Regions from separate parts of the Christensenella sp. MSJ-20 genome, predicted to be linked through region 3. Evidence: riboswitches for the same ligand, from Rfam matches in the RefSeq annotation. Region 3 holds a riboswitch; each other region holds the start of a gene.
The links. Region 3 has a riboswitch for molybdenum cofactor ahead of KP626_RS07995 (class I SAM-dependent methyltransferase). Riboswitches for the same ligand answer to the same signal wherever they lie in the genome.
Positions count from the first base shown of each region.

Region 1: it holds a riboswitch for molybdenum cofactor, as region 3 does, so the genes downstream of both, KP626_RS03155 (mechanosensitive ion channel family protein) here and KP626_RS07995 (class I SAM-dependent methyltransferase) in region 3, are expected to answer to the same signal.
Region 2: it holds a riboswitch for molybdenum cofactor, as region 3 does, so the genes downstream of both, KP626_RS03960 (ABC transporter substrate-binding protein) here and KP626_RS07995 (class I SAM-dependent methyltransferase) in region 3, are expected to answer to the same signal.
Region 4: it holds a riboswitch for molybdenum cofactor, as region 3 does, so the genes downstream of both, KP626_RS00220 (iron-containing alcohol dehydrogenase) here and KP626_RS07995 (class I SAM-dependent methyltransferase) in region 3, are expected to answer to the same signal.

Region 1 is NZ_CP076563.1:607,704-615,217, forward strand. Features, by position in the region: gene KP626_RS03135 (MFS transporter) at 1-1,134, opposite strand, end outside; gene KP626_RS03140 (class I SAM-dependent methyltransferase) at 1,371-2,126, opposite strand; gene KP626_RS03145 (MFS transporter) at 2,282-3,472, opposite strand; gene KP626_RS03150 (carbohydrate-binding family 9-like protein) at 3,672-4,286, opposite strand; gene KP626_RS03155 (mechanosensitive ion channel family protein) at 4,337-5,215, opposite strand; molybdenum cofactor riboswitch at 5,429-5,548, opposite strand; RNA gene rnpB (RNase P RNA component class A) at 6,231-6,565, opposite strand; gene KP626_RS03165 (zinc ribbon domain-containing protein) at 6,574-7,293, opposite strand; gene KP626_RS03170 (Nif3-like dinuclear metal center hexameric protein) at 7,338-7,514, opposite strand, start outside.
Region 2 is NZ_CP076563.1:769,322-776,835, reverse strand. Features, by position in the region: gene KP626_RS03970 (LA2681 family HEPN domain-containing protein) at 1-735, opposite strand, end outside; gene KP626_RS03965 (helix-turn-helix domain-containing protein) at 969-2,003, shown strand; molybdenum cofactor riboswitch at 2,614-2,741, shown strand; gene KP626_RS03960 (ABC transporter substrate-binding protein) at 2,839-3,957, shown strand; gene KP626_RS03955 (FecCD family ABC transporter permease) at 3,976-5,049, shown strand; gene KP626_RS03950 (ABC transporter ATP-binding protein) at 5,067-5,816, shown strand; gene KP626_RS03945 (substrate-binding domain-containing protein) at 5,833-7,128, shown strand; gene KP626_RS03940 (DNA-3-methyladenine glycosylase family protein) at 7,326-7,514, opposite strand, start outside.
Region 3 is NZ_CP076563.1:1,564,309-1,571,822, reverse strand. Features, by position in the region: gene KP626_RS08005 (GntR family transcriptional regulator) at 1-1,430, shown strand, start outside; gene KP626_RS08000 (hypothetical protein) at 1,516-1,755, opposite strand; molybdenum cofactor riboswitch at 1,898-2,018, shown strand; gene KP626_RS07995 (class I SAM-dependent methyltransferase) at 2,089-2,943, shown strand; gene KP626_RS07990 (iron-containing alcohol dehydrogenase) at 2,993-4,150, opposite strand; gene KP626_RS07985 (VOC family protein) at 4,282-4,629, opposite strand; gene KP626_RS07980 (DUF378 domain-containing protein) at 4,829-5,035, shown strand; gene KP626_RS07975 (DMT family transporter) at 5,146-5,580, shown strand; gene eno (phosphopyruvate hydratase) at 5,595-6,842, shown strand; gene KP626_RS07965 (LysM peptidoglycan-binding domain-containing protein) at 7,048-7,514, shown strand, end outside.
Region 4 is NZ_CP076563.1:49,750-57,263, reverse strand. Features, by position in the region: gene KP626_RS00230 (hypothetical protein) at 1-1,575, opposite strand, end outside; gene KP626_RS00225 (glycosyltransferase family 2 protein) at 2,192-3,460, opposite strand; gene KP626_RS00220 (iron-containing alcohol dehydrogenase) at 3,897-5,099, opposite strand; molybdenum cofactor riboswitch at 5,238-5,330, opposite strand; molybdenum cofactor riboswitch at 5,628-5,747, opposite strand; gene KP626_RS00215 (O-antigen ligase family protein) at 5,785-7,224, opposite strand; gene KP626_RS00210 (MATE family efflux transporter) at 7,414-7,514, opposite strand, start outside.

The sequences.
Region 1 (7,514 bases), 920 kb from region 3:
CGTCATTGCGCCGATGATGGTATAGCACATCCGAATGCCCACCCCGGAGATCAGAGCGCCCACAAGAAGATGGCCCAGGATGCTGGATAGGTTCATCACCGCTCCGTTCATGGTAACCACCGTGGCGTTCAGTCCTGGAGGCGCCATACTGTGGACATAGCTGATGGAATTGCTGAGCATGATGGCGTATACCATGCCGCTGATCATCAGGAGTCCGGTGAGGAGCCATACCCCGCCGATGAGGGCGCAGAGGATCTGCTCTATGGCGTAATAAGCAAAGCAAAGGGGCAGGACCACCTTGGAGGAGTATCTCCGGCCGATGATGGGCACCAGCATAAAAGCGGGCACCTCCATCAAAGCGCGTAGGCCGATGACGATACCCATCATGCTGTTGTCCGCCCCCATGTCGGTGATCAAATAGGGCAGCATGGTATAGCTGCACATAAAGGGCATCCATACGATGATGGCGCAGGCAAAATAGGTCATGATGTAATACTTTTTAAAAACCCGGCCCACCTGGAGCTTCTGCTTGGGCTCATCGCGCTTGGGCGCAGCGGCAGGAGCGGCCGTCGCCTCGGTCTGGCCAATCCGACGGCACAAAAGCAGCACGGGAATGGCGCAGATGGGCAGAAAATAGAAGATGTACTGGGGCGCGATCCAGGCCACCACTAAAGAGGATATCAGAGAAAAGAAGGCATATCCTAGGGAACCGTACTTCCGGGCATGGGCATAAACAATGCGCGGCTCCGCTTCCTGGACCTCCATCAGCCAGCTGTCCATCAAAGACCCCACCGGCAGGCGGCTCCAAGCGTCTACAAACAGGAGAAACACCATCAGGGGAATCCCCGCGATTTTGATGGAAGCCGAGATGGGAATGATGAGCCAAAAGATGGCGGTGATGGTAAAGGCCACGGTAAAGGTCTTGCGCACCGACCCAATCTTATCGGCGATCATCCCCGCGATGGGAGGCGCGATCATGCCGATGCAGGCCAAGGCGCTCTGGATGCTGCCCACCGTAACGCTGTCCATTCCGCTGTTCTTGAGGATCATGGCGATGTAGCTGCTCCCGATCATGGACCCCATGTAAAGGAATTCAACCAGGTTCAGCCTGCGCTGTGTAACTTTGTACTCCACGGAATCAACTCCCTGTAAAAAATAAGTATGGAAAGGCAGCCAAACGGCTCCTTCGTCATCTGCGGACACAAAACACAGTAAACCGGCGAAACCACAAAAAAGCGGCGCTGCCGCTCTCTCTACAAATCCCCTCCCAATTTCATCACGATTAACACTCTATCCCATTACGGCGGCAAAGTAAATACATCATTTGACGTTTTTTCACGGCATTTCTTTGTTTGAAAGACGGCTAAAGCTCATACCCTCCGGCCCAAATATAGATCCACGGTATCATAGATAGTAATGCTTTTGCCAAAAGCCTCGATGGCCTCCCGGATCTCCCGCAAAAGGCCAGTCCGTGCGTCCGCCTCCATGGAGCGGTGGTCGGAATAGGTGTTCAAAAGGGCGAGATAGGATGCCCCGTCCATCACCCGCGTTCTATGGTATAGCCGGTATTGGACCTCTGCAAACCCGTATTCCTCCAGTAAATCCCTGTATCGGCTGCAATCCGGCTCGGCAAACTCGCGGGGTGCCGCTGTTCCAGGCCGATAGCGCCGGTAAGCCCGTTGGATTTCCCGATGCAAGGGGTCCTCTGCCCGGCCCACAAAGGGATGATTCCAAAACAGCGCGATGGTTCCGCCTGGCCGCAGCAGACGATAGGCTTTGGGAAACCCCACCTCCGGCGGAACCCAATGAAACGCTGTGGCGGAATACAGCAAGTCATAGGTTTCCTGGGTATCAAAATCCTCAAAGGATACGCATTCCGCCTGAAAACCAGGCATGCCGGAAAATCGTTTTTGGCAATATGCTATCATACGATCCCCCAAATCCAGTCCGGTCACACGGCATCCTGTGGCTAGAATAGGCCCGGTAGCCTGGCCGGTGCCAATTCCCACCTCAAGGGCAGACCGCTCCCCTTCCAGGCCAGCGTATGCGATTAGATCGGAAAAAAGCGCCCCGGGATAATCCGGCCGGCTTCTGTGGTAGTTTTCCGGATCCTCATCAAATTTCATCCGCAGCTCTTCAGCCTCCTGATGGCCTTCTATCCCGCTTTTCACTTTCCTCTCCCTCTTCCTCTATTAGGATGCTTTTTCATCTTACCACAAAAAGACGGGCCGTGGGACTTGCCCCACGGCCCGTAGTGAATCCACCCTGCCCCGCTGCTTTTCTAAGCCGTTTTGCGGAGCCTCTTCCCCAGGACTTGGAACAGGATAAACAGGCCCACGGCACAGATGCCCACGGTACCCACCACAAGATACCCGGTACGTACACCGGCGGCGTCCCGCAGGATGCCGCACACGTTGTTGGCAATGATTCCCGCCACCCCCATAATGGCACCGTTAACGGTGACCACCGTGGAAGACAGCCCTTCCGGTGCCTTGGAGTGGATGTAGTTGATGACGGTGGAAATCATAAAAGCAAAGGCAACGCCGCTGGACAACATCAGGGCGATGACCACCCAAATACTATGGGCGGTGGACAGCAAAAAGGCCTCACAGGCATAATATCCAAATACCAGGCAAATCAAAACGCTGGGCTTTACCCGTTTCTGAACCTTGGGCACCAATAGGAAGCAAAAGAACTCCGCCCCAGCCTTGATGCCGGCCAATAGCCCCACCATGGACTTATCCCCCATAATATCGCCTACCAGGTATTGCAGCTGAATGCCAGAACCGCTGAAAGGCATCAGCATAAAAATAGCGCAGGCGAAATAGGTCATCAGGTCGTAGCTGTGGAACAGACGCCCCAGTTGCAATTTTTCCCCCTTGGCTTTTGAGGGAGCTGTTTTCCCCACCGCGGGGCCGGGATCCCCAATCCGGCTGGCTAGAAACAGAATGGGAATCAAAAACAGCGGCATCAACCAGAACACCGCGCCGGTGCCCAGCAAGGCCGCCAAAGGAGTGGATAGCGCCGCCATGGCGGCGTATCCCAAAGAACCGTATTTTCTGGTGTTGGAATAGTTAAAGGAAGGCTCGCTGTCCTGGATCTTCATCAGCCAGCTATCCATCAGGGATTCATGGGATGCCCGGAAGAAGGTGCCGGATAGCAGCAGAACCACCGTAAGGGGAAGGGTCCCCAGCTTTACGCCCACCGAAAGGGGGACAAAAAACCAAACGATGGACGCGCCGGTCAACGCGATACAAAAGGTTTTCCGTACGCCGATCTTATCTGCCAGCATGCCAAACAGCGGAGGCGTCAACATGGAAACCACGGAGATCCCGCTCATGGCGGCGCCCACAGCGGTGCCGTCCATTCCCGTCTCCCCCAGGATCACCGCGATAAACGAAAGGGAAACCATCCCCGCGTAGAACAGCAGTTCCTGGACGTTGATCAGCAGCAGCTTTTTCTTAAATTCCATCACAACAACCCCTTTAAAATGATTTAACGCCGGAGAACTGCGGCGCCCACAGATTGCAGTTCGGTGGAATCGTTCCCTAATATTCAGATAAAATCCCCTCTGGATAATCCAAGATTATCCTTTTTTCAGAGGGTTGACAATAGGCAAATATAGGAAACGGAGGGGAAATCCCCTCCGTTTCAATTTCAGAATCCTGTAACTACTCTAAAATCAAATCCCCAAAGCCCGAACGCTCGTGGAAGCCGGGCGTGGGGTTCCAGGTCCCTGCGTGGCGCAGGTCGCCCTGGGCGCACACCGTAAAGAAATTCCCCTTGATCCTGCTGCCAGAGCCCAAGCCGGTACAGCCGTATACCTGGTTCAAGATGGCAAATGGAATCTCATAGGTCAGCTCCCAATACTCCCCATTGTAATCCGCAGGATCCGCCACCGTGCTTTGGATATGGAACTCCTCCGGCAGGATATGCCACAAACGCCCCCGGGGCTTGATGTACCCAAAGCCCAGGAGCAGTGCCCCCAAGACGTTGGTTTCAAAATTCATGTAGTCCTCCCGAACATCGGGATAGGGGTTCAAGAAAAACTCCACGCAGCTGTTCTCCGATACGGGATCGTTGTAATTCCGCAGGGTACCCAGGATAGCGGGCTCCTCGGCATGGAATTTTACATAAAACCGTTCCCCATCATGGCACACCTTGGCATAGGCCTTGGGATAATATTCCTTCTCATTGGGGGAATAGTTGGTAATATCCGCCTGGGGGATATCCTCCCAGGGGACGTTCGCTCCAGCGGGAATCTTTTTGATAACATAGGTATTCACAAGCTCCACTCCCTTACGGTTTCATTCCGATTTTCACTGCCCTTATCCTATCACATTTTGGAGGAATCTTCCACAGGCTCCTGGGATACCACCACATACTGCCGGGGCAACTGGATACCCGCCCGGTCAAAGGCCAGTTTCACATCCCGGCGGATCTCACAAAGAGCAGTATAGCCCAAGGCTGGGCTTTCCGTCCAAATGGAGGCCCGAAGCTTCAGGGCGTTTCCATCGATATCCACCAGCCGGACCGGCACCTTGGGCTTGCCCTCGGCCAGTTCTTCCTCCGTCCGCTGATCCAGACAGAGGGGATGGCGCTCCGCGATGTCCCTTACGGTTTCCATGGCCAGCAGCAAATCGGATTGGCCCGATATGGCAATGTCAAAGAAGTTGCAGAATCGGTCCCCCACCACATCGGTGTTCTCGATGACCATCTTATCCAAAACGCTGTTGGGCACTACGATCAGGGAATTGTCAAAGGTTCTGAATTTGCTGTACAGGATGGTCACGCTCTCGGCAATGGCCGTTACCCCAATATCCCGCAGCTTCACCCGATCCCCTTCCGCAAAGGGCTTCGCGGTGGAGATCAAAAGCCCGCTGACGAAGTTGCTGAGGCTCTGCTGGGACGCAAGGCCAATAAAGACCGCCACCACGCCGGACCCGGCCAAAAGGGAGGTCAGGAATCCCCTAAGGGGCTTGATCTGGTATAGGATGCCCAGAAGGGCAAAGAGGATGATCAGCGTCCGAACGATGGACTGCAAAAAACGCAGGTTGGTGCGGCGGGATCCCATACGCTTTTGAATCCCCCGGAAAATCCGCCGGCTGATCCATAGACAGATCACCGCCAAGAGGGCGATGAGCAGGGTGTCGATCAATGCTTGCAGGGCGCCGCCCTCAAACCACCCATTGAGGGATTCCCAAAACTGTTCCATTTGTTTCACTCCATCAAAAAATGCCTCTGCCATAGTAGAGAGTATGCCAGTATAGTAACATGATTCCCCAAAAAAGGGAAAGGACCATGTCCACCATACACGGTCCTCGCATGCCCCTTACAACGGAATATAATATACGCAGATGCATATATCCAATCTCAGTACCGCGCCGAACAAAAAAGGCTTTACGATGTGTAAAGCCAATAAACCCCTACTTGGGTTTCTCGCACTCTTTTCCACACCGGGAGGCATAGGTGTTTCCCCCTATACCCTAACGACTTTTGGCCATAAACGCGAGGTTCTTAGGCGTTCAGTTCAGAGCAGTATTTAATTTGCTCTTATCATAGCATCCCCCTCGGTTTTTTGTCAACCAATCCCACGATATTTTCAGCAATCGATTTAATCAATACAAAAATTATCTAATTTTTGTATTTCCTTATCGCATAGGGCTTTTGCCCCATTGGATTATTTCAATGACGGAGATCCGTGTCCTCTTTCCAAATACCAGTCCTTGCTCAGAGATGCCGTCCTAATCAGCCCATGGCTTCTGAAAATCCCCAAGAAAATGCCGTCCATTTTAGAACCCAATATCAAGCGGTTCCGGTCTCTACAAAATAGACAGCAATGTAATATCATCGGCCGTATGAATGATCTGCCGAAACAGCACTGCACCTATCAGATATAAAAAAGAGCGTCCCACAGCATCCCGCCCGTGTTCGCAAAACGGCTGAACCAAACCATTGTGGAGTTTCTTTCATCCATACCCTAAAACGTCCATTTTAGCTTTTCACGAGGCGATTCCCCTGGATCGAAGTTTCTTCTCTCCGTGAAAACCTCAGACGCATCCATCACAATTCCAACTTCCTGCATCCCGGTCAATCCGCTCAAAAGAGCGTCTTTCATCCCAGAACAATATAGAGTCCCTCCATATTCTGGCATAGAGAATCCGACACGCGTAAGCCCCAGCCTATTCCGTTCAAATTAGAAAAAGAGGCCCGCATAAGCGGGCCTCCATGAAGCGAGCAAGCCTATAAGCCGAGTTCTGTCGTGAATGACCATCTATCTAGGCCCTGCGTCACCGCGGGGCTCAAGCAGTTACCCGGAGCGTGACGGGCCGCCACAATTGCTCCCTATCAACCTTGCACCGGATGGGGTTTACATAGCGGACAAGTCGCCAGGCCGCTGGTGAGCTCTTACCTCACCTTTCCACCCTTGCGTCCCAAACGGGATTCGCGGTATCTCTCTGTTGCACTTTCCTTGAAGTCGCCTTCACCGGACGTTATCCGGCATCCTGCCCTATGGTGCTCGGACTTTCCTCGAGCAAACGCTCGCGGTCATTCAGCCTACTCGCGTCATACCTATTCCATGAAGAGAATCCTGCCGCAGCTCTCGCACTCGATGATCCCCTCCCCCTCCTTGATCTTCCGAAGGGTCAAGCTGGGAATGGTCATATTGCAGCCGCTGCATCGATCCTCGTTGACCTTGGCCAACGGGTTCAGCCGGTTTTTCTTGATCTTCTTATACTCCGCCAAAAGCGCGGGATCGGTGATAAATTTCTCCTTTTCCGCCACAGCAGCCTGCAGGGCGTTAAGCTCTCCCTTGGCCTCGTCCAGTTCCTTGTCATGGAGGGCCTTGAGCGCGTCAAAATCGGTCTTGGCCTTCTGCATCTTCACATAGGCGTCCTTTAGGACCCCTTCCGCCCCATAGGCCAGCTTGCTGATGTCATTGAGCTCCTTATTCAGCCCGTTTAACTGTTTGCTGAGGGCGTCCATTTCCCTGGAAATCCGGCGAAGTTCCTCCAGATCCTCATCGTCCCCCAGGTCGGTGAGGTCCTGATCCAGCATGGCAAATTCCTCCATGGCCTTCCGAATATCCTCTTGAATAGAGGCGGCATTCCGCTGCCCCTTTAAGAGATCCTCCTCCAGCTGCTTTATCTTTTTCTGCTGCTCCAGCAGATAATTCCGCATGGCCAAAAGCTTCTTCCGGGTCTGGGACTCCCGAAGCTTCCGTTCAAAGCGGCTCAGATTGATGTCGGCTGCCTGGTATTCCCATAGCGCCTGATAAATTTCATTACCCATTCGCATCGCCTCCCAATATAGAAAGGAGCCTCCATAGGCTTTGCCTATACCGCTCCAGAATAAACATCTTTACTCACCTTAGAAATGTGTATTCGCACATTATATTGTAGCCTACCCAGCTCATTTTGTAAACGGCTGGCCATGGAATCCATAAACCATTTCTCGGTATCAAAGTGCCCCGCCTCCAGGATGGACAGGCCCATTCGCCCAAAGGTCAGAGC
Region 2 (7,514 bases), 790 kb from region 3:
TCGATAATCTGCTTCTTTTTGATTACTCGATTGGAAAGGAGGCAGGTTTAGAGGTTTACTCAAATAATTCTCGATATATGTGGAATCAAATGAAGAAATGAGATTTTGTAGTATCTTTAGAAATTCCTTGTTCTCTATATTTATTTTGCATTTTTCTGCTTGTTTAAAATAATGATAACAAGCGTGATAAAAATAGTTTTGTTCATATTTTTTAAGCTGAATTGGTGCAAATCGAAATAATAAAATTGAATAATTAAGACTTGCCATTGCGAAATCATTGCTAATAAGCAAAGCATTTTGAAAACAATCTGATGCAATGATATATCGCCCTAGTTTGTTATATGCATTTCCTAAATTAGTATACGAACGCATTGCAATATATTGTGCGACCTTTGCTTCTGGGTTATTATCGGTATCATCATAGTGAGTTTCATATAAATCTAACGCATATCTGAAATGATAGAGTTCTTTTTCAAAATATTGTTCTTTGATTTCTTCTTCTAGTAAAGATAGTTCGTCATACGCAGTTGCAATGTCATAGTGGATCTGAATTTGTGTTGGGATATTGTATTCTTTGTATAATAAAGATTCGGCTTTTTTAATAGTATCCAGAATATTACGCCCATCTCTTTTGAAATATAGATCGTCAAATATTGATGACAAATCCCTTACCGATCTTTCAATAATCTCCGTAAAATTTCTTTCAAATTCTTTGGCTTGTTCTTTAAGAGTCATAGCACCGATCCTTATGTTTTTAGAGATTAATTATCAAATTTACTGTATCATAGTTTTTATAGATTTAGAATTATGTTACTCATTATAATACAATTATCGCACAAAAAATAAATAGGGGGTGTATTCTAATATCAAGGTTTCAATATTATTCAACTGAAGAAATAGTACGCTATTTTCTTAAAACGGGCAAAGAGGGCGATTGCTGGGATTTCAAACTGGAATGGCATGACAATATGGTTGACCTTCTAAAAGATATAATTTGTTTTGCCAATACAGTTCACGATGAAAATTGTTATATTATTTTTGGCATTTCTGATTCTTTACAGATTTTAGGGATGCAAAAGAAGCGGATCAAACAAGCTGAGATACTTGATGCAATTTCTAATCTTACGTTTGCGGGTGATGTCTCACCCAAAATAGAAGTAAAGACTATTGTGTTAGATGGACAAGTGCTAGATGTGCTGATTATTTTTAATGTAGAACGCACGCCTATATATTTAAAAAAGAATTATGGCACAATGCGGGGCGGATGCATTTATACACGTGTGGGCGATAAAAATACTCCTGATAATGGAAATGCGGATATTGGAGAGATAGAGGATTTGTGGCGCAAGCGATTTGGACTCACTAAGCCACCATTGGAATTTATCTATGATCGTATGAATAATAAGTTTGAATGGATAGAACAAAACGAGGGTTTTTATAATATTTACCGCCCTGAGTATACTATTCAAATACAAAGTAAAAACGATGAAGCTAGAGATGAACCAATGTATTATTCATACGCAATGGTAAACTCACAGACATCATTTGAAGTTTTAAATATCAAATATCAAAATATAATATTAGAATCTTATGGGTTGATTATTTTGGATTCTGGCCGACTGAGGATACCAATACCTGATCAGGGATTTGTCTGTCATAAGGGGTATGAGATATGTCCGAAATATAGTTATGAATACTATATTCTTGGTAGTAAACTTTATAAGATATTATCTTTTCTATATGAGCCACAAAATGGTGATGAACACTCTGCGTTTGAGCGTCTTAAAGAGGTGATTCTTATTTATTACTCGGAGGAAGAAAAACTAGCCTTTGAATCATTTATAGAAGGAAATCAAGACTTGCCAGAAAAATATATTGGTCGAATCAATAGGTTCAATTATATGAAAACCAATGATGAAAAAATTAAATTCTACTTGGAACGTTTAAAAATAGGCGTTGCTCTAAATATATTGTTGACAGACTGGCGAAACAAAAAATTGTAGTCAAATTTGACTACAATTTTGACTACAATCTCACCAAAAAACAGTGGAAAAAGCCGTCTTTTATAGAAATAATGGAATCCCAAGAAAATGGCCAAAAGCCTTTATTTAAGGGCATTTTCAGCATTTTGGGGGTGTCTTAAAAACTGATGAGCGTTGATCTCCGACTCTAAAGGCCGAAGGTTCGAATCCTTTCGGGTACGCCAGCGGCAGGTTGCCGCATCCAATACCGCAATTTACTTGGGTGGATTGCGGTATTTTTGTATCCGTTAGAGAATCTCCATATCGTAAAATTCTGTCAGCAGCCAGGCGCTGAAAAAATTTGCAAACCCATAGGTGGTTTGCGAACTTTTTTGTATTCTGAAAGCCATGTTTGTTGAAAGCCTTTTTTCAAAGCTGGCCTGCGCTATTCGTATATTTCATGTTTTTTGTAAGTTGATCATGCCTTTCGATTGGCTCTATGTGGGACTTTTAAACGATTTTTTGTTGACTTACACCAAAACCGCATGCACCCAGCCTGTGATAAAAAGCAAAAAAAGCATCCTGCAAAAACTTGACAATTATTGGAGAATATATAAGAATACACACGAATTAAGTCCAATAAACAAGTGAATAAGCGTCTTATCTTCGAGCCATCACGCCTAAGGGGTTCTATGGGGTGTTGGCCGGCCTTAAAGGCAAAGGGTTTCTTTGGAAACGAAGCAGCCTTCCAGTATGAAAAGAAGATGGTGTTTGCGCTGTGATGGGCTTGAGCTCCGCTTTCAAACCTACATGCAATGATAAAGCATCCGTCTTTCTTAACAGAAGGGCGGATTTTTTTACGATGAGGAGGAGAATCATGAAAAGAACTCTTGCACTGTTCCTGACCATGTGCCTGGCCCTTACCCTGTTTGCAGGGTGCGGCAGCGCACAGACCAACAGCAACGAGACCCCGGATGACCGTTCCGTTACGGTAACCGACATGAGCGGGGATTCCGTGACCATCGAGGGTGAGGTTAAGAGCATCATCAACCTGTGGCCCGCCGGAACTTCCTCGTTCTTTGTGATGGGCGCTGGCGATCTGGTAAAGGGCCTTGCCGTTAACAGCACCGGCACTATGAGCGCCTGGACCCAGTACTTCTATCCGGAATCCGTAAACATCCCCGCTCTGGGCGGCACCACCCCCTCTGTGGAGGAGCTCATCAACCTGGAGCCTGACTTGGTTATCATCCATCCCAGCACGGCCAAGGATGGGTTTGCCGAGCAGATCCGCAAGGCCGGCATACCCGCCATCAATATCAACTTCAGCGACTATGAGAGTATGATTGAAGCCTACACCATTCTGGGCAAGGTATTGGGCGGAGACTATGAGAAAAAGCTGGCGACCTGGTGCGAAGAGGTGGAGACCAAGCTGGCGAAATCCCGGGAGCTTACCAAGGATATCCCCGAGGATGAGAAACCCGTGGTCTATTACATCGCCGGCCAGGGAGAAAGCCTTGTGACCACCATGGCCCAGAACTCCATCATGCAGGATTGGGTGGAGTCCAACGGGGGCATCTATGCCGCCAAAGCGCTGAATCTGGATTCTACCGAGGTGACCGCGGAGCAGATCTTCCAGCTGGATCCCGACGTGATCATCGTGGGCGGCGCCTACCAGCATGTGCTGGTTGACCAGCTCAAGAACACCGATGGCTGGAAGGATCTGAAGGCCGTAAAGAACAACCGCGTATACACCAATCCCTATGCTTGCTTTAACTGGGATCGCTTTGGCCTGGAGAGCAACCTGCAGATTGAATACGCGCTGATGGCCATCCAGCCGGAGATTGCCGCAGAAAACGGTATTGACCGGGAGTATATGGTGAAGCGCATCATCGAGTTCTATAAGCAGTACAACGGCAAAGAGCTGACCGCGGAAGAGGCCGGCTATATGCTGGACGGCTTGAAGCCCGATGGTACCGCTGAAATTCCTGTTCAATAAGCAATGAAACGATTGAAAGTGAAAAGTGTTAAGAGCCTTCCCGAAAACGGGGAGGCTCTTGACAAAAAGTCTCTTAATATCTCAGAGCGCCGGTACCGGGTGGTTATTTGGGGTGTGGCGGCGGTTCTGGGGCTGGTTTTTGTGGCGTCGCTTTCCATAGGGCGCTATGGCATCGGTTTTTTTGATACCATAAAGATTCTGCTTTCCCGGCTATTTCCCATCCAGCAAACTTGGCCGGATATGGCAAGCGCGGTGGTCTTTGAATTTCGGCTGCCTCGGACCGTGGCGGCCATGTTGGTTGGATCTGCACTGGCCCTTTCCGGTGCGGCCTACCAGAGCATCTTCAAAAATCCCATGTGCTCGCCCGACCTATTGGGGGTGTCCTCCGGCGCTTGCGTGGGCGCCGCTGCCGCCATCCTTTTGGGAGGGGGGAGCGTTTTAATTCAGGGCAGCGCCTTTATGGGAGGTATTTTAGCGGTGGCCATTACCGTGATGATCCCCAGGCTGATGCGAAACCAATCCACCACCGTTTTGATTCTTTCCGGGATCGTGGTAAGCAGCCTGATGTCCTCGGTGATGAGCATTCTCAAGTTTGTGGCGGATACCGATACCCAGCTGGCGGAGATCACCTACTGGACCATGGGTTCCTTTGCTACCGTGACCTTTTCGGACATGCTGCCCGTGCTTCCGACCATTCTTGTTCCCGTAGCGGCGATTCTCCTGATGCGCTATCGGCTCAACGTGCTTTCCTTGGGAGAGAATGAAGCCCGATCCCTTGGGATCAACATTCAGGCGGTCAATGGAATCTTTATCCTATGCAGCACCCTGATCACCGCCAGCTGCGTATGCCTTTCGGGAACCATCGGCTGGGTAGGATTGGTGATTCCCCATACCTCCAGGATGATTGTGGGAGCGGACAATAAAAAGATGCTGCCCATCGCCCTCCTGCTGGGCGCGGCGTTTATGGTGCTCATCGATCTTTTATGCCGAACCCTGACGGCGGCGGAGCTTCGGATTGGCATTTTGACGGGCATCATAGGAGCGCCTTTCTTTATCATGATTTTGATCAAGCAGAGTAGGAACTTAAGATGATTTTAGAAGTAAAAAATTTGAGTTACCGTTACTATAACAGCCGCACTATCTTCCACGATGTCAGCTTTGGCCTGTCCAAGGGGGAGGTGCTGTCCATCCTGGGGACCAACGGCGCGGGAAAATCCACGCTATTGAACTGCATTGCCAATCTGTATCGGCCGCAGAGCGGAGAGATTCTCCTACATAACAAGCCCATGACGGAAATGCATATGCGAGATGTGGCCAAGGTGATCGGGTATGTGCCCCAGATCCACACCCCGGCTTATGCCTATACCGTTAGAGAGTTTACCGTTATGGGGCGGACGCCCTACATCGGCGCCTTTGCCAAGCCCAAAAAGGAGGACTACCGTATTGCCGACGAGGCTTTGGAACGGATGGGAATCAGCCATTTAAGCAACAAAGCCTATACGGAGATCTCTGGTGGAGAACGGCAGCAGGTGACCATAGCCCGGGTGATCGCCCAGCAGCCCCAGCTGATCCTGCTGGATGAGCCGACCGCCCACCTGGACTATGGCAACCAGTATCGGGTAATGCAGATGATCAAAAAGCTTGCTGACAAGGGCTTTGCCCTTATCATGACCACCCATAATCCCGATCACGCCATCCTCCTGGACGGAAAAGTGGCCATTTTAAACCGGGAAGGGCTGCTCAGCGTTGGATTGGCAAAGGAAACGCTGCAGAAGGAGACCCTTTCCACATTGTATGGATTGAATATCAAGACCGTATACGATGAGGACGCCAAACGGAATATTTGCGTCGTATGCTAGCAAGAGGGGAGAACTTATGGAGAATTACAGAGCGTATTTAAAGGAACTCAAGACCACCACCCTGTTTCAGGATATCCCCGATGAGGAGCTCATCGCTCTCCTGGAAGCGATGCAGCCGAAGATCGTTATGCGCAAAGCGGGGGAGCCCATGCCGCCCATGCCGGAGGGAACCTTTAAAATGGCCCTTCGCGCTACGCCGGATCAGGGGATCGTACCCAGAAAGTTCAAATACGATATGCCTAAGTTTGGGGAACCAGGCATGTTGATGGCGGAGATCCCCACCTATTCCAGAATGTTTGAGGGGCTAAAGCGCCGGCCAGGGGGGCCTATGCACAAGCCTACGCCCATCGATTATGATCTGGAGATGCTGGAGTTTACCGAGGGCATGATGACGGCCTTTTATGGGGAGCAGCATGCCCATGCCCAGGGCATCATGCTGCGTAACTTCCTGGGCATCCTAGCGCAGAAGGTCTGCGATGTACGCCATGAGCTGTTTTTGATCCGCGACGCTCGGGATATGTTCCAGGAGACGGACAAGACCCTGCAGGTGTTTACCGCCGGCGTGGCAATCGGCGTGACAAAGGAGGCCATCCAGCGGTGGAATTTAAAGCATCCGGAGCTCCAGGCAGAGATGCATCCCGGCGGATCGGTGGACTTGATCCGGCAGGTTTTGGCGGGGGAACGGTGCGATGTGCTGATCTTAGCCGACGATACCAATATTGAGTCCATGCTGATGCCCAAGTATGCCAGGGGATACAAGGTGTTTGCCGGAAACAAGATGGTCATTGCGGGCAAGGGGATTAACAGCGAAAACTGGATGGAGCGGTTATTGGATCCCAGCAGTACTTTCAGCCATACCAACCCCTATGGCGATCCCAGCGGTTACCGGGCCATTATGACCATCCTGCTGGCCGATCGGCTAAAGAAGGGGTTGGCCCATCAGTTGATGAGCCATCCCGGTCATCTGGGGATGGAACACGACCCCGCGAAGGGGAAACTGATGCCTGAGGCCGACTATATGTTTACTTACTATTCCGGGGCGAAGGCTCGCGGGGGTGACTTTGCGGAGCTTCCCGAGAGCATCGATCTTTCCAGCCAGGATCTGAAGGAGGAGTATGCCAAGGTGAGCTTTGCGGTGGATGACGAGAATACCGTTTACGGCGCTCCCATCGTTCATGCGCTTACCATTCCGGAAACCGCAAAGTTCAAAGACGCCGCCAAGGAGTTTGCAGCGCAATTCCTGGCGTCCGACTTCGCGGCGTTCCATTTCCTTCCCAGGACAGAGACCGTTGGAGAGGATATTTTGAAGTAGGATTCGTGATGCGCAGACCGCCCGCCGGGATGGATGCCCTGGCGGGCGGCCTTATTTGGGAGAAGGGACGGGAACGGTCGGTTCCTGTTGGGAAAGAGGGGGATGATTTTCCCTTGCGCATCCCATTAACATGAAGCCCCTCTGGATGTTGGAAACGCCCCCGCAAAGCAAGGGCGGGACAGGGGGAACGGAGACAGTTAAAGAGGAGAAAGCGAGGAAGATGATTTCCCCGTTTTTGCCGCTTTCGGGGCGTAGTCCTTCATGTTGGGGATCGCACCGCCGGCCACCGCCCAAAGATAAAGGCTTGCGACGCTGCAGTAGGGGCTGAATCTACGCCGATACTTTTCGAATAGGCTGCGGCTGACTTGTCGATGATGGTATACCAT
Region 3 (7,514 bases):
GAAAACAAACCCGATTTGCCTTCGTCTACGAGAATTTGCGACGTCAAATTCTATCGGGGCAGCGGGAATATGGCAGCAAACTGCCCTCTGCACGGCAGCTTTACCAGCTCTACGGAGTGGGAATCCGAACCATCAAAACCGTTTTAATGCGGCTTCGGGAGGAAGGGCTTATTCACACCGAGGAGCGAAAGAGGGCGGTGGTTGTCTATAGAGTTCCGTTTAGAGAGCAAAAGCATACGGCGCTACAAACAATCGCCGGTCAAAGAGATGCTATCTTAGAGATCTATCGATCCATGGAGGCGCTAATGCCCGATCTCCTCACCTTTAGTTGCCAGTTTACCGATATCATCAACCTGGATCATTACGACGACATCCTTAGGTGGGCAAGGCGCCCCAACCTAACCTCCAACGGCTGGAAAATCCCCGCCCGCTTTTTTCATGATATTCTGAAATCCTCTGGAAACCCCTTTTTCTGCGATGTGCATTCCGCTTTAGAACTACATGGGGAAACCTCCTTCTTAACGGAATATCTTACCGAAACCGGACTCTTTCCCCAGGAGAAGGAAAAGGAAGAATTTAACCGTATCCTGGACGCGGTGAGAAGCGGCAACACCTATGCCATTCAAAACAGCTTTCGGGCGCATTATCATTCCATCGCCAATTCCGTTGCGTGCTGCATGCAGCACCTTGCCGTTCAGTACCCCCAGGAGCCCATGGACCCCCGCCGCTATTTCTCGTGGAACACCAGCTATGGCATCCATCAGCACTATCAGCGAATTGCTCGGGATCTGGCGGAAAGGATCAATTTTGGCACATACGCTTACCGCTCCTATCTGCCGTCGGAGCGGGCTCTAGCAGAGGAATACGGGGTATCGGTCCATACCGTCCGCAGGGCGCTCTCCATTCTAAACAACCTTGGATTTGTTAAAACGCAAAACGGCCGGGGGACCCAAGTTCTAACCTTGGATCTATCCGCCAGCATCAAAAATACAAATCATTCCAGGCTGTTGCTGCACCTCAACGCCCTTCAGTTTATGGCCCTGATCGTTCGCCCAATCGCCCTGTCGGCCTTTGACGGAACCCGGCAATCCCTGCAAAAGGCGTTTTCGCAGCCACAGGGCATCTCGCTGGCCGATCTCACCAGCCACGTGGTGGACAACGTCCCCCTCTACCCGCTCAAGGTCATCCTGCAAAAGATCGACCATATCTTCTACGGGGGCATTTATCTCTACCGGCGGAACAGCCCTTTTCCGGACGCCCCCAATGAACTGGCCGTACGGATCTTCTCCTGTCTGGAGAAGGACGACCGGCAGGGCTTTGCCCATCTTCTCTTTGAAACCTACTGCGGCATTTTGACCAACCTTCGCAATCTATTGGTGGACAACGGAGTTCCCGAGGCGGAGCGGGTCATCACGCCCAACCTCTGGTAGCCCACATGAAAAACCCCCGAAAGCCGACGGCTTCCGAGGGAATTCCAATGGTTCAAGAGGATCTGTTTCCCGCCTGAGGAGGGCGCTACCGGCAGGTATTGGCGTTGCACCAAGGGCCGCCCCATGGGAGCGCAAAAATGCTGATCGCAGTGATCTGCGGCGGGATGCTTCTTGTCATAACACCGTTGTATCGGATCCGAACCACATTGCCCTGGCGGAACCGATGGGCATGGGGGGTGTGGACGATTACCCGCTGCCGCGTTTCCAGATCCAGCACAAGCAGACGGTTTCTCTGTACGCCGATCACAATGGCTTGCATGGTCACACATACCACCTCCAATTGTCACACTACAGGATATGAAAAGCAGCGGCAGACGGCTACACTTCAGCCGGAACGATCCCTTTCAAAAGGCTGGACGGATTGACATCCCGGAATCCCTATGATACTGTACAAGCACCATTGAGAAATCGTTTCTATCCTTCGAGCCCATTCCCCTAAGTGGCCTGTCGCCATATGGAGCTGGGCCAAAGGGTCGGTTTTGAAAAGAGCCGGCCTTCCGCCCCGAAAAGATGGATGCAGCGACCGGCAACTCACGTCCTCTTCATCTTTTGGATGGAGAGGACGTTTTTTAGTTTTTTATGAAAGGGGATCGCACCAATGAAACAGCCGCTTATCAACTGGCAGGAATTGCAGCGCTTAAACCGGCCTCCCATGGCCCCGCCCCAACAAAAAGAGGAGGGCAACATGTGGGACCGGGCGGCCGATATGTACAAGCAAATGGCCGCCATGGAAAAGAGCTATACCGTGGGATTTTTGGATGCCTTTGAAACCCGCCCCACCGACACCGTCTTGGATGTGGGGTGCGGCCCCGGGCGCATTTCCGTTCCCATGGCCCAGCGGGCCAAGAGCGTTACCTCGGTGGATTCCGCACAACGAATGCTGAATCACTGCATCCAAAACGCCAAGGACGCTGGGGTCACCAACCTCACTCCCCGTTTATTGGACTGGGAGACGGCTGAACTAGGACGGGATCTGGAGCAGCATGACATCGTCATCGCGTCCCGCTCGGTAGGACTTCAGAACCTGCGCAAGCTCAGCAGCTTTGCCCGGCGCATCGCGGTGATCATGGCCTGGGCCAATGCCCCCAGCATTCCCAACATCCTTCATGATATCTTTGTAGGCTGCTCCGAGGAGGAGGAACGGCGCGGTCCCTTCCCCATGGACCGGCGGGTTGGCTATAACGTCACCTATAACATGGTCTACGATATGGGCTACGACCCCAACGTCCGTATCCTCACCGATGGCTTCACTCGGGATTTTAGCTGCCGAGAGGAGGCCTATGCCGAGATGGTCAGCTTGGGCACCGTGGCCCCTGGCAAAATGGACGTATACCGGGCCAATCTGGACCGGTTCCTCACCCAGAATTCCGACGGCAGCGTTACCTTCCGCCGGGAGACCCGCTCCTTTGTTATGTGGTGGGAGACCGATCAAAGCAAAGTGTACGGATTATAATATTCTGCTTCTATCAAAAAACAGCGGCTCTCGCCGCTGTTTTTTACGTTTAGAAGCACATCTCATAGATCTTCAGCACGTCGCTGGGGCCCAGGGGAACATAGGCGTCGGGAAGATCCACCTTCTGGGCCATGGCCGAAAGGGACTCCCGGGCAATGCCCACTTCCGACAGCCTTGTAGGAATACCCATCTCCACAAACACCTGGCGAGTAGCATCGATCGCTTCCCGAGCAACATCGTACCGGTCTTTTCCTTCGGAGCGGAGGTCAAACACGTTAACACCATACTCCACAAACTTGTCCACGGTGACGTCTGAAAGAATGTACTCCATCCAGGCTGGCGTCAGAATAGCCAGTCCCACGCCATGGGTAATGTCAAAGAAGGCGGATAGCTCATGCTCCATGGGATGGCAGGACCAGGCACAGCCCTTGCCATAGCTGATGAGATCGTTGATGGCCAGGGAGGAAGTCCACATGAGGTTGGCCCGGGCCACATAGTTCTGGGGCTCCTCCACCGCGATCCTTCCAAAGTGCATGGCGGTTTTCAAAAGGGCTTCACACAGCCGGTCATTGAGATAGAAATCGGTCTCCCTGCTAAAGTATACCTCTAGAATGTGGGAGATGATATCGGCTGTGCCGGCTGCGGTCTGGTACTTGGATACGCTAAAGGTGTATTCGGGGTCCAAAATGGATACCTTGGGCCGCAGTATGGGAGCCCCAAAGCCGATCTTATCGTTGGTCTCAAGATTGCTGATCACCCCGCCGCAATCCATTTCGGAACCGGTAGCAGACAGGGTCAGCACCGACAGCACCGGCAATGCCTTGGTAATGGGCGCTTTCTGGGTAATGAGATCCCAAGGGTCTCCCTGGTAGAAGGTCGCGCAGGCGATGGCTTTGGCGCAGTCGATGGTGCTGCCGCCGCCTACGGCCACCACCACCTCTACGTCGTTATCCCGGCAAAGCTTTGCTCCCTCGGCCACCGAGGTAACCCGAGGGTTGGGATCGATGCCGGAAAGCTCCACCCACTGGATGCCCGCCTGGGAAAAGCCTTGGGTGACGGCGTCATAGATGCCGTTTTTCTTGATGCTTCCTCCCCCGTAGCAGAGCAGGGCTTTTTTGCCATACTGCAAAACAGCCTCTGGGAGCTTTTCAATCTGGCCCTTGCCAAAATGCACTACCGTCCCGATGTCATAGGTGAAATTATACAAGCTAAAATTCCTCCTTATGTTGTATAGTTTTGCTTTCCCAGTGTAACCCAAACCACCCATATGTTGTCAAGGGTCAACAAAAAAAGCTGGATAAAGGATATCCAGCCAAGGGTATTCTCAATACAGGGTCTCTATGGTTGAGTAATTTTTTGAAATTCCACCGTGTAGCCGTTGGGATCCTTTACGAAGAAGGAATAGACGGGAAAACGCTGGTGAAGCTGAGGCTGCGTGCAGGAAAGCACATCCTTTAGCCGCTGGTACTGAGCATCCACAGCCGCCCGATCCTTAAGATTAAAAGAGATGCATTGATATGCTTCCACCGTCCGTTCCCGCTCCACAAAGCCAAGGTATCCGTATCCTGTGTCAAAGATGCGGCAGCCGGGCTGGTCAAGCCAAACGGGCAACCCCAGTAGATCCCGGTAAAACGCCGTGGTTTCCGTCAAATCATCACAGGCGTAAAACACCACCATGGATTCCATTCGATCCGCTCCTTTCAGCCTTACGATTGATAGTATGCCATGGTAAAAGCGTTTTGCATAGGGTCAGGGCAACTCATCCCTTAAAACTGGAAAAAAACATTTTGTTTTCCTTTACTCCCCAGCATATGGATGGCGGCATCTGCAAACAATGTAAACGGAATCTTCAGCACCACATTTTATATCAAGGAGTGAAATCACAATGTTCAATAAACTTGCCCTCGCCCTGCTGATCATCGGCGGTCTGAACTGGGGCGCAATCGGAATTTTTCAGTTCGACGTTGTGGCATGGATTTTCGGCGGTCAGGCGGCCATCGTCAGCCGGATCATCTATACCCTCGTGGGCATCGCTGCCCTGATCTGTTTTTCCTTTTTCGCTACCCACGATGGGCACCGCAGCGAGCAATAACTGTTTTCCATGAAAAGCCCCGGTCATGGGGGCTTTTCGCGTTTTGGGCATTTTCACAATTTTTGGTATGAAGGCGGGGATCAAAGCCATACTAAACCCGAGGTGATTCCATGTTAGGAGTAATCATGAGCATCATAGCCGGAGCCGCCATGAGCATTCAAGGTGTTATGAACACCCGGCTCAGCGAGGGCATCGGGCTGTATGAATCCAACGCTTTCGTCCAGGGCACCGCCTTTGTCCTGTCCATCATCGCAATGTTGGTGCTGGGAAACGGCAACTGGAAGGAGCTAGGCAGCGTCAACAAGCTATACCTTTTGGGCGGCGCGCTGGGCCTGGTGATCACCATCACCGTGATGGTGGGCATCAAAAACCTGAGCCCCACCATCGCCATTTCCGTGATCCTGATCGCCCAGCTTTTCGTGGCGGCCCTTATCGACGCCTTCGGGCTCATGGGCGCCGAGAAAGTGGCCTTTGGCTGGAGCAAGTATGTGGGGCTGGGCCTGATGATCGCCGGCGTCCTGCTCTTTAAGTGGAAATTGATATAAGGAAGGAGAAACCCATGCGCACACCTAAAATCGAACGCATCCAAGGCCTGGAGGTACTGGATTCCCGAGGGAACCCTACCGTCCGGGCGGAGGTATGGCTCACCGATGGCAGCCAGGGCTGGGCCATGGCCCCCTCGGGTGCCTCCACCGGGGCCTTCGAGGCCCATGAGCTGCGGGATAAGCATCCCAATAGATACGGGGGTAAGGGGGTTTTAAGCGCGGTGGACGGCGTCAATGGCCCCATCGCAAACGCCCTTATAGGCCTGGACCCCTTTTGCCAGCGGTCCATCGACCAAACCCTGATCCAACTGGACGGCACCGACAACAAATCCCGCCTGGGCGCCAATGGCATCCTGGCGGTATCCCTAGCCGTAGCCCGGGCAGCGGCGGACGCCCTGCGTCTGCCTCTCTACCGGTATCTTGGGGGCGTTTTTGGAGATAAACTCCCCCTGCCTATGATGAACATTCTCAACGGCGGAGCCCACGCCCAGAACAACGTGGACATCCAGGAATTTATGATCCTGCCATCGGGCGCCTCCTGCTTTGCCGATGGCCTTCGGTGGTGCAGCGAAATCTACCACGCCCTGGGCAGGCTATTGGCCCAAAAGGGGCTTTCCTCCGGCGTGGGCGACGAGGGCGGATTTGCCCCCAACCTGCCCTCCGACGAGGCGGCCATCGACATCATCCTTCTGGCCATCGAGGCGGCGGGCTATCGCCCCGGAGATCAGGTGAAGCTAGCCCTGGATGCCGCCGCCAGCGAATGGCAGGACGGCGCCGGCTATCGACTTCCCAAGCGGGGCGCCTTCCATACCGCCCAGGAGCTGATCGCCTATTGGGAGGCCCTTTGCCGCCGCTATCCCATCGCTTCCATCGAAGACGGCTTGGGAGAGGAGGACTGGGCAGGCTGGACAGCCCTGACCCAGTCCCTTGGAGACCGGGTACAGCTGGTGGGGGACGATCTCTTTGTCACCAACACGCAGCGCCTAGGCCGGGGCATCCGGGAAGGGGCTGCCAACGCCATCCTGGTGAAACCCAACCAGATCGGCACCCTCACGGAGACCCTCAGCGCCATTCAGATGGCCCAGGATGCCGGATTCGGCCGGGTGATCTCTCATCGCTCCGGGGAAACCGAGGACCCCTTCATCGCCGATTTGGCGGTGGCCACCGGCGCGGGACAGATGAAAACCGGCGCTCCCTGCCGCTCCGACCGGGTGGCAAAGTACAACCGGCTTCTGTGCATCGAAAAAGAACTGCAGGGATAGCCCGCAGCCACGGATCAAACAGCGCCCCCGTGGGCGCTGTTTTTCTTTTAGCCCTTGACGAATCCAAAGTATAAGCGTTTACAGCGTCGGCGTAAGCGCAGGAAACAGCCGTTATTTTAGGCGGCACCAAACCATGGCTCACCCCATAAGGTGCTTTTTCATAGTATGAAATGGACCCAAGGTCCAATCCAACATGGAGGAAGCCATGAAACACAAACTCAAAAAATTATCCGCCATCATCCTGGCGGTTTTATGTATCTGCTTGACCACCGTTTCCGCCCTGGCCTTCCCGCCCTCCGATTCCACCATCTATCAGGGGATCGACGTCAGCAAATGGCAGGGAGCCATCGACTTCAACCAGGTTCGGGACAGCGGCATCCAGGTGGTATATATCCGTTCCAGCTATGGAACCAACCAAGATCCCTACTTTCGGCGCAACTACGAGGGGGCCAAAGCCGCCGGCCTGAAGGTAGGATTCTACCACAACGTCACCGCCACCACCGTAGCCGAGGCCCAGCGGCAGGCCCGTTACTTCTTGTCGGTCATTGCCGGAACCTCTCCCGATTGCCGCCTGGCCATGGACTTTGAAACCTTCGACGGCCTGTCGGCCCAGGAGGTCAACGCCATCTCCCTGGCCTTTATGGAGGTCATGACAGAGGAATCCGGCCTACC
Region 4 (7,514 bases), 360 kb from region 3:
CGCCGCGATCTTATAACCCTCGTTGGGGGTAACGGTAAAGGCCTTACTGCTGCCCAGGGCCGCCGGTACGGTACCCGCAGCGTCGGGCGCGGGGCTGATGCTGCCGCCCTCACCGGCAGTCACGGTGATGTAATAGGTAACGTCTCCGGCAAGGGAATCATCCTCCACTTTGCCGCCAGGCTGCACATCGATCTTACCATTGTTGGTCACGGTGGCCTCCTGGGTATCCAGGGAGCCTCCCTTCTCCACGCTCAACGTCGCGCCATCGCCGATGGTCAGGGTGCTGCCGGCCTGAGCCTTCAAAGCCGCGTTCTCCCCAACGGCAATGGTGCCCTGGTTGGAAACGCTCACGTCGGCGGGGATGGTAACCTGTGCGCCGCTCAAAGCAAGGGATTTATCGGAGGAAACGCCGAAGTCCATAACGGTGGTTCCGCCCCTGGGAGAGAACCCAGCAGCCTCCAGCTGGACGGGATCCCCCTCCTTGTTGATGGTAATGCCGCCAACCTCGGCGTTATAATCGCCGTTGTCGTTGATCACGCTGGGGGTAAGCTTTGCCTCGGTAACGGATACGCCGCTGCCCAGGTTCCAGGCAATGGAACCGGTAATGCCACTGCCGTCCTTGGAGCCAGAATCGGAGCTAAAGCAGCCTTCCGCCGCGCCGGTTGCCCACTTATCGATGGTGGTGCTGCCCCCGATATCAGCCGTAGCATTCCCAACAAAGCCACGGTTGGTGCCCGCCAGGCTGCCGATGGTGGAGGCGCCCGTCACCGTCAGGTCGGACTGCTCGGTTACGCCGTTGATGCCGCCCAGGTAGAGGTAATCCACCGCGCTGTCCGCAATGTTCACCTCAGCGCTGCCCACCTTGGTGCTGCCGGAACCGCCGCCAGCGATCAAGTAGACCTTACTATCGGTTACATTGATGACGGCGCGTTTCACCACCGCGTTGGTGGTCATGGTGCCGTTATCGATATCCCGGATGCCCTCGTTGCCGTTTCCATAAACGCCGCCGTTGACATAGCAGTCATATCCCTCGGGTACGGTAAAGTCCACACCGGTAAGGGTGATGGTAGCGGTGCCGTCCACAGCATCGTTATAATTTCCGCCGCCATGGAGCAGATTCCGCACCAAGCCGCTGCCGGAAACCGAGATGTCCACGTTTCCGGTAACCCGGGAGGTATGGGCCGCATCGGCGTCCTTCATACCCAGGTTGCCGCCAAAAAGATTATGGATCTTGCCGCCGGTCATGGTGATGCTGGTGCTAGATACCGTAACAGGAGCGGCGCTGCCGTCGCTTCCGCCGTAAACCGATACCTTCGTACCGTCCACACCGATGGTCTTTTTAACGCCGCTCTCCTCCCAGATGATGTAGGCGTCGGTGCCCGTGGCAGTGAAGCCATCCAGGGTAGCATCCTGCGCATCATCCGGCTTTTGGTCAGCAATCGTAATGGCCGTGCCGTTGGCAAAGAAGTTGTTGCCGTTTCCCGAAGGAACAGCCGCCGCAGCAAATGCCGTGCCGGGCAGCAGTACCATGATCAGGCATACGGCTAGAAGTGCAGAAAAAATCCGTTGCTTCATGTTCCTCTCCTTCTCATTGGTTTTAGATTTTACTTATGATATCAATATAGCATGCATTTTTGCATCGCTTAATTTTCGTCCTATGTATAAGAAAATTCCAAAAATAGCCATTCTTTTTTATTTTCTTGATCTGGTGAAAAATGTATACCATATGGATCATACTTCCATTTTTCGCCATTATATATCCCATGATAATAAAATCGCTTCAAATCCCCTCTGTACAAAAATCCCTCCTTCTCTACTCGAAGGAGGAACCATCTCAAAACAATACCATCCCTCGAGACGCATCCAAAACAACAGAAAATAAAACAATCGGTTGTGTGATTACAACCGATTGTATGGTAACATATTTTATAACATAGATCAACAGCTTTTGAAAAGTATGACCGATCTACTTTTTTCCTGCTTTGTTACTTCAATACATCCGCCCATGACGGATCCTTTTCAAACCAAGATACCGCAGAAAGGCGGATAGGAACCGCCCTTTATCCATCGCATACGGCCTTTCCCGTCAATTCCATCCCAGGATCTGCCTTCTGGCCGACAGCGTTCCGCCCAAACCGTCGGCATGATCCAATCGCTCAATAGACGCGCAGCGCTGAGGACCCCTTCAAGCTTATTTGATCTCCCCCTGGTTCTCGGCCGCCATGCTCTCGATGCTCACGCTCTTGGTATGGGCAATGGGCTTCCAGGTGGTATCCCGGTATAAGATGGCGGAAAGGTTGATGTACATCCAGGTGTACAGGAAGATGGGCCATCCAAACAGACCCTTGACCACGGTACGCAGATCCTTCTTTTCCATCAGCACGGTGATGATCCCATGGATGAACATAATCCCCAGGCTGCATAGGATGGGCACCACCGCCTGGAGCAGGATCTCCACCCAGCTGCTGTCCACCATCCACCCCATCAGGAGGGTTAAAATCAGGTTAATGACCACTAGACCGGTTCCCGGCATGGCGATGAGATAGATCACCAGATCGGTGAGCGCAAAACGGCCCACGTTGTTGGTCCGTCCCTTTTTAAAGATCTGGGGCAGGTAAAGAATCAAACATTGGACGTTCCCCACCGCCCAGCGATACCGCTGGCGCATGGACTGTTTAAACTTGGTGGGCTGCTCATCGTAAAAGATGGCGTCCTCCGCAAAGACGATCTTCCTCCCCTTCAAAATTTGCTGAATGGAGAATTCGCTGTCCTCAGTGATGGTCGAGGTATTCCAGCCCTCTTGGCGGATTAAATCGGAACGGAACATAAATCCGGTGCCGCTGGCCAAACAGGACAGCCCTGCGTTATCCCGAGCCCGAAGATAGAACCGGGATAGACACCAGAAGTAGATGGCATAGCTGCCCGATACCCAGGTATCCCCCGGGTTTTTGATATCCCGATAGCCCTGGGCCATGTCTTGTCCGCAGCACAGCTGCCGGTTCATGGCCGCCAGGTAGTTTGGATCCACCAGGTTATCGGCGTCAAAGATACAAAAGGCGTCGTAGTCGTCGGGCCGCTGGGCCAGGATGATGTCAAAAATCCACTTCAGCGCAAAGCCCTTGCCCTTATGGGCTTCGTCAAACCGCTCATAGACGATGGCGCCAGCATCACGGGAGGTCTGGGCGGTGGCGTCGGTGCAGTTGTCCGCCACCACATACACGTCAAAGCATTCCCGAGGATAGTTTTGCCGCATCAGGCTGGCGATCAAATGGCCAATGACGTTTTCCTCGTTTCGGGCCGAGATGATCACCGCAAACCGATGATTGCGGTCCACCTGGTTCTGCCGCTTGGGCCGGTCCTTCAGACAGAATAGCGCGATTACCAACTGGTATAACAGGATCAGCATGGTGATCACATTGATGGTATTGATCACGCCACGCAAAGCCGTTAAAAAGGACATCTCTGTTTTTGCCTCTCTTTCGCTTGTGCGGCCCGGCTCATCCGCCGAAGCCGCTCATGGCTCCCCGCCCAGTCCAGGCGGAGAGGATCGTTTGGCTTATTTGAATTACTACATATCTTAACACAAACCATATGAATTTGCATCCGTCCGTTTCTGGGCATTCTTTCTTGGATTGGACGCAAAAACCAAGGGATTGTTTCCTTTTGCACCGTTTTCTTCCCATTCCATGGTTCCATCTCATTATATACGAGTGGTCGCCACAACATCTAAAGGAACCCTTAAGTTTTCCTAAAGGATCCTATCTGCCGCAGCCCGCCCCCCATGATTCAGACCTTTGGTATGGTTCTCCTGCTAGACCCAGCTCGCTTTTCAACAAAAAAAGAACGGCATGGAATCCATGCCGTTCTCTTGTTTGCAAAAGCCTCTCGCCGGTCCGTTACCGGGCCAGCTCCAGGATCTCCCGGCACTCCTTCTCATAAAGGGGCATCAGGGAGCCGATATGGTCATCGCCCTGGCTGATGGGAGCCATCTTGGCGATGTGATCAAACTTGTCGGTGGGCAGGCCAGCCTCGGCGAAGGAGGTGGGCAGACCCATGCGGCGGAAGAAATCGGTGGTCAGGCGGATGCCCTCCTGAGCAACCCAATCGGGATTGCTGGGATCGTTCTCCACGCCAAACACCTCCACAGCGTACCGGACGAACCGGGGCAGATTGTGCTTATACACATACTTCATCCAGGCAGGACACATGATGGTCAGGGTAGCGCCGTGAGCGGTATCGTAAAGAGCGCTGATCTCATGGCCGATGTAGTGATGCGCCCAATCCTGCTCGCGGCCCAGGCCCTGGGAGTTGTCCGCGCCTACGCAGCCGGACCACATGATTTCCGCGCGATACATGTAGTTGGTGGGCTCCTCCAGCACTTTGGGACCATACACCAGGATGTTCCGCATGCCGGCCTCGGCCAAACGGTCCATAATACCGAAATCGGTATCGGGGGTAAAATATTTCTCCATGATATGGGAGTACATATCCACCACGCCACAGGCGGTCAGATAGGGAGGCAGGGTGTAGGAAAGCTCCGGGTTCATGAAGGAAACCCTGCTCCGGGTGCTGCCGTTGGGGTTTCCATAGGGCCGCTTCTCCAGGGTTTCGTCATTGGTGATCACGCCGCCGCCGCTTACCTCGGTGCCGGTAGCGGGATAGGTCAGAAGGCAGCCGATCATAAGGGCCTGCACCTTCATGGCGTCCTCCATGCTGACGGTGTGCGCATAGAAGTCCCACACGTCGCCGTCATAGGCGGTGCCCAGGGCGATGGCCTTGGCGGAATCGGTGGCGCTGCCGCCGCCGATGGCCAGAATAAAGTCCACACCCTCCTTGCGGCACAGCTCGATGCCTTCGCGGACCTTGCTCAGCCGGGGATTGGGCCGTACGCCGCCCAATTCCACATAGGCAAGGCCAGCATCGGTGAGGTACCCCTTTACGGCCTCCAGCAGCCCGCTGTCATACAGGAATTGACCGCTGTCATGGTGGATCAAAACCTTGGTGGCGCCCAAAGCTTTCAGCTCGGTGCCCACCTGCTTTTCAGCATCCTTGCCGAAGATGAACTTCGTTCCGATCTGCTGTACAAAATTCTGCAACATCTGTTTTCACTCCTATGGCATATTTCTATTTTCCGCTAGTCTTCCACCAGCGAAAGCTATAGATACAAAAGAAAACGGCGGGAGTTCTCCTCCCGCCGGGTAAAACAAAATCCACCGCGCCGCCGCGGCCGAAATTCGTTCCTTTCCAAAGCGGGAGGCGGGGGCGTTTCCTACCCCACCCATCGGTTGGTTCCCCCTAGGCGTCAGGCCCTTAGACGAATCAACTCGGAATCGAACTGTCCCTATTGTGATATCGTTCACATGCTTTTTGTATTTCCTATTATAAAAGGCGCCTCCATCCTCGTCAAAGAAAATTTATGCTACTTATGTAGTCTTTCAAAATTGGAATACTCTTCCCTTTTAAAAAAGATAGGGCCGTCTTGCGACGGCCCTACCCTATCCAATTCTTGCGAAAAAGGGAGGGGAATCTCAATTTCGCAGAGAGAGATAGCATGGTGTATCCTTCCCCCCAAACAAACAAAAAAGCGGGGATTCCCGCTTTTAGATTGCATCACAAACAAGGGCGATCAGCCGCCGGTGTTCATTCCTTTCCAAATGCGGGAGGCCAAGGCGTTTCCACCCAAACCCATTGGCCCGGCTCCCCTAGAAACCATCCGTAGGGAGAGGGACTCGGAATGTGGGGATCACTCCCCATCCTATGGTATCCATGGATACATTTTCTACATTATAAATGGCACACGCCGTTTTTGTCAACCTGAGGGGAGATCCGCTTCCCCTGAAATTTCGCCCGCTGGGCTAGATGCCCCAGGGAAAGCCAGAAAAACGCCTCTGCGAAGGACATGGTAAACAGCATGGCGGATTCCATGAAGAAGAAGGTGGCCATAGCGCCGATCACGCTCACCACAAAGGTGTTATGATCATAGGCGGGCCGGTCCTTTCGGCAGGCAAAGGTGCATTGGTAGGCTTTGATCACCGAGTAAACCGCAAACAGTATCATAGGGATCAATCCCAAAAGCCCCATGCTCACCAAAACATCCAGGTAGGCGTTGTGTACCCGCCCGCCCTCGATGCCCTGCAGCGAGTCCTCCGGCTGGCCCTGGCGCTCCGCCGTATCCAAAACCGAGCGGATCAAATCCCCGGGAGAGGTCCCCAGAATGGGATTCTCCTTAAAGGTATCCCAGCCAGTGGCGATCATGTTCAGCCGGATATTGCTGGACGCCTCCTCATTGCTGCGTTCCAGGGGATGAGGCGTAAACCAGTTGTCGGTATCCCCATAATTGGGGGAATCGGGATCATAGTCGGGATAGCGCAGGGAGAAGATGGCCTTGTTCAGCTCATAAACGCCTCGGTTGATCCCCTCGGCCAAGAAATTGCTGCCCACCACGATGACCGCCACCGTCACAAGGGCGATGGCCACCTTTAGAACACGGTTCCACACGGGATTTTGCAGCAGCTTTCCGTTGGCGATCTGCATCCCAATGTAGATCACAAAGAAGGCCACAAAGCAACAGTAGGCGGAACGTGAGTTCCCGATGATCATCACAACCGTCTGTACCACCATCTGCGCGATACAGAGGGCCTTGATGCGCCAGGGACGGCGTTTCCAGCCCCACAGAAAGTATACGGTGCAGAACAATCCCCCATTGGCCACCAGGCCGGAAAGAATCGGGTTCAGGTAGATACCGGCATACCGGTCGGGATAGTTGATGATACAGATGTTGGAAAAATACATCAAAAGGGAAATGCTGCTCATCACACAGCTATACACCATGATGATTTTCAGGCATCCCTCAAAATCCTTCTTCTCTTTTGCCGAATCCTGGGGCTCCAAATAATAGACCACAAGAAAGGTCACCGCCGCCAGGGCGATGGCCTGTGCATTTTTCATCCAGCCGTTGGGCAGATTCACCAGGGAGGACATGCAGAGCGCCCCAAAGAAGACCGCCAGCATCCAGAGTCCCTTTTGACGCAGATCAAATTGCCGGTGCAAAAAACCCTGGAGCATCAGATAGGCGCCCCATAGGGTCAGCGTCACGGAGGTAATGGTGCTGATCCTCCCCCAGCTATAAAAATAAAAGGTGATAAACAGCGCGTTGAGTAGATAGCATTTTTTGAATAGGCCAATGTCGTTCAGGGCCGCTTTCCATCCAGCGATCGTCATCATAGCCGCCTTCGTCCCTCCGCCGGCGTCCGGCGGCAGGTAATTTCCCCGGAACCGGCCCGGGGCCATACCATGCCAGTATGCTTCCTAATAGTACCATAAATTCCCCGTTAAGACATCCCGCGGATTCTTAAGATTCCCATAAGATTTCCCTAACAATGGACATTTCCCGGGGCATATGGCCTCTTTCGCCTAAAGATCGGCGATTTTCGCCCGATACAGCTTGAGGAAGAGCAGCAGGCTGGCGATGAGGGAAACCCCCTCCGCAATGGGATAAGCCCACCAAACCCAGC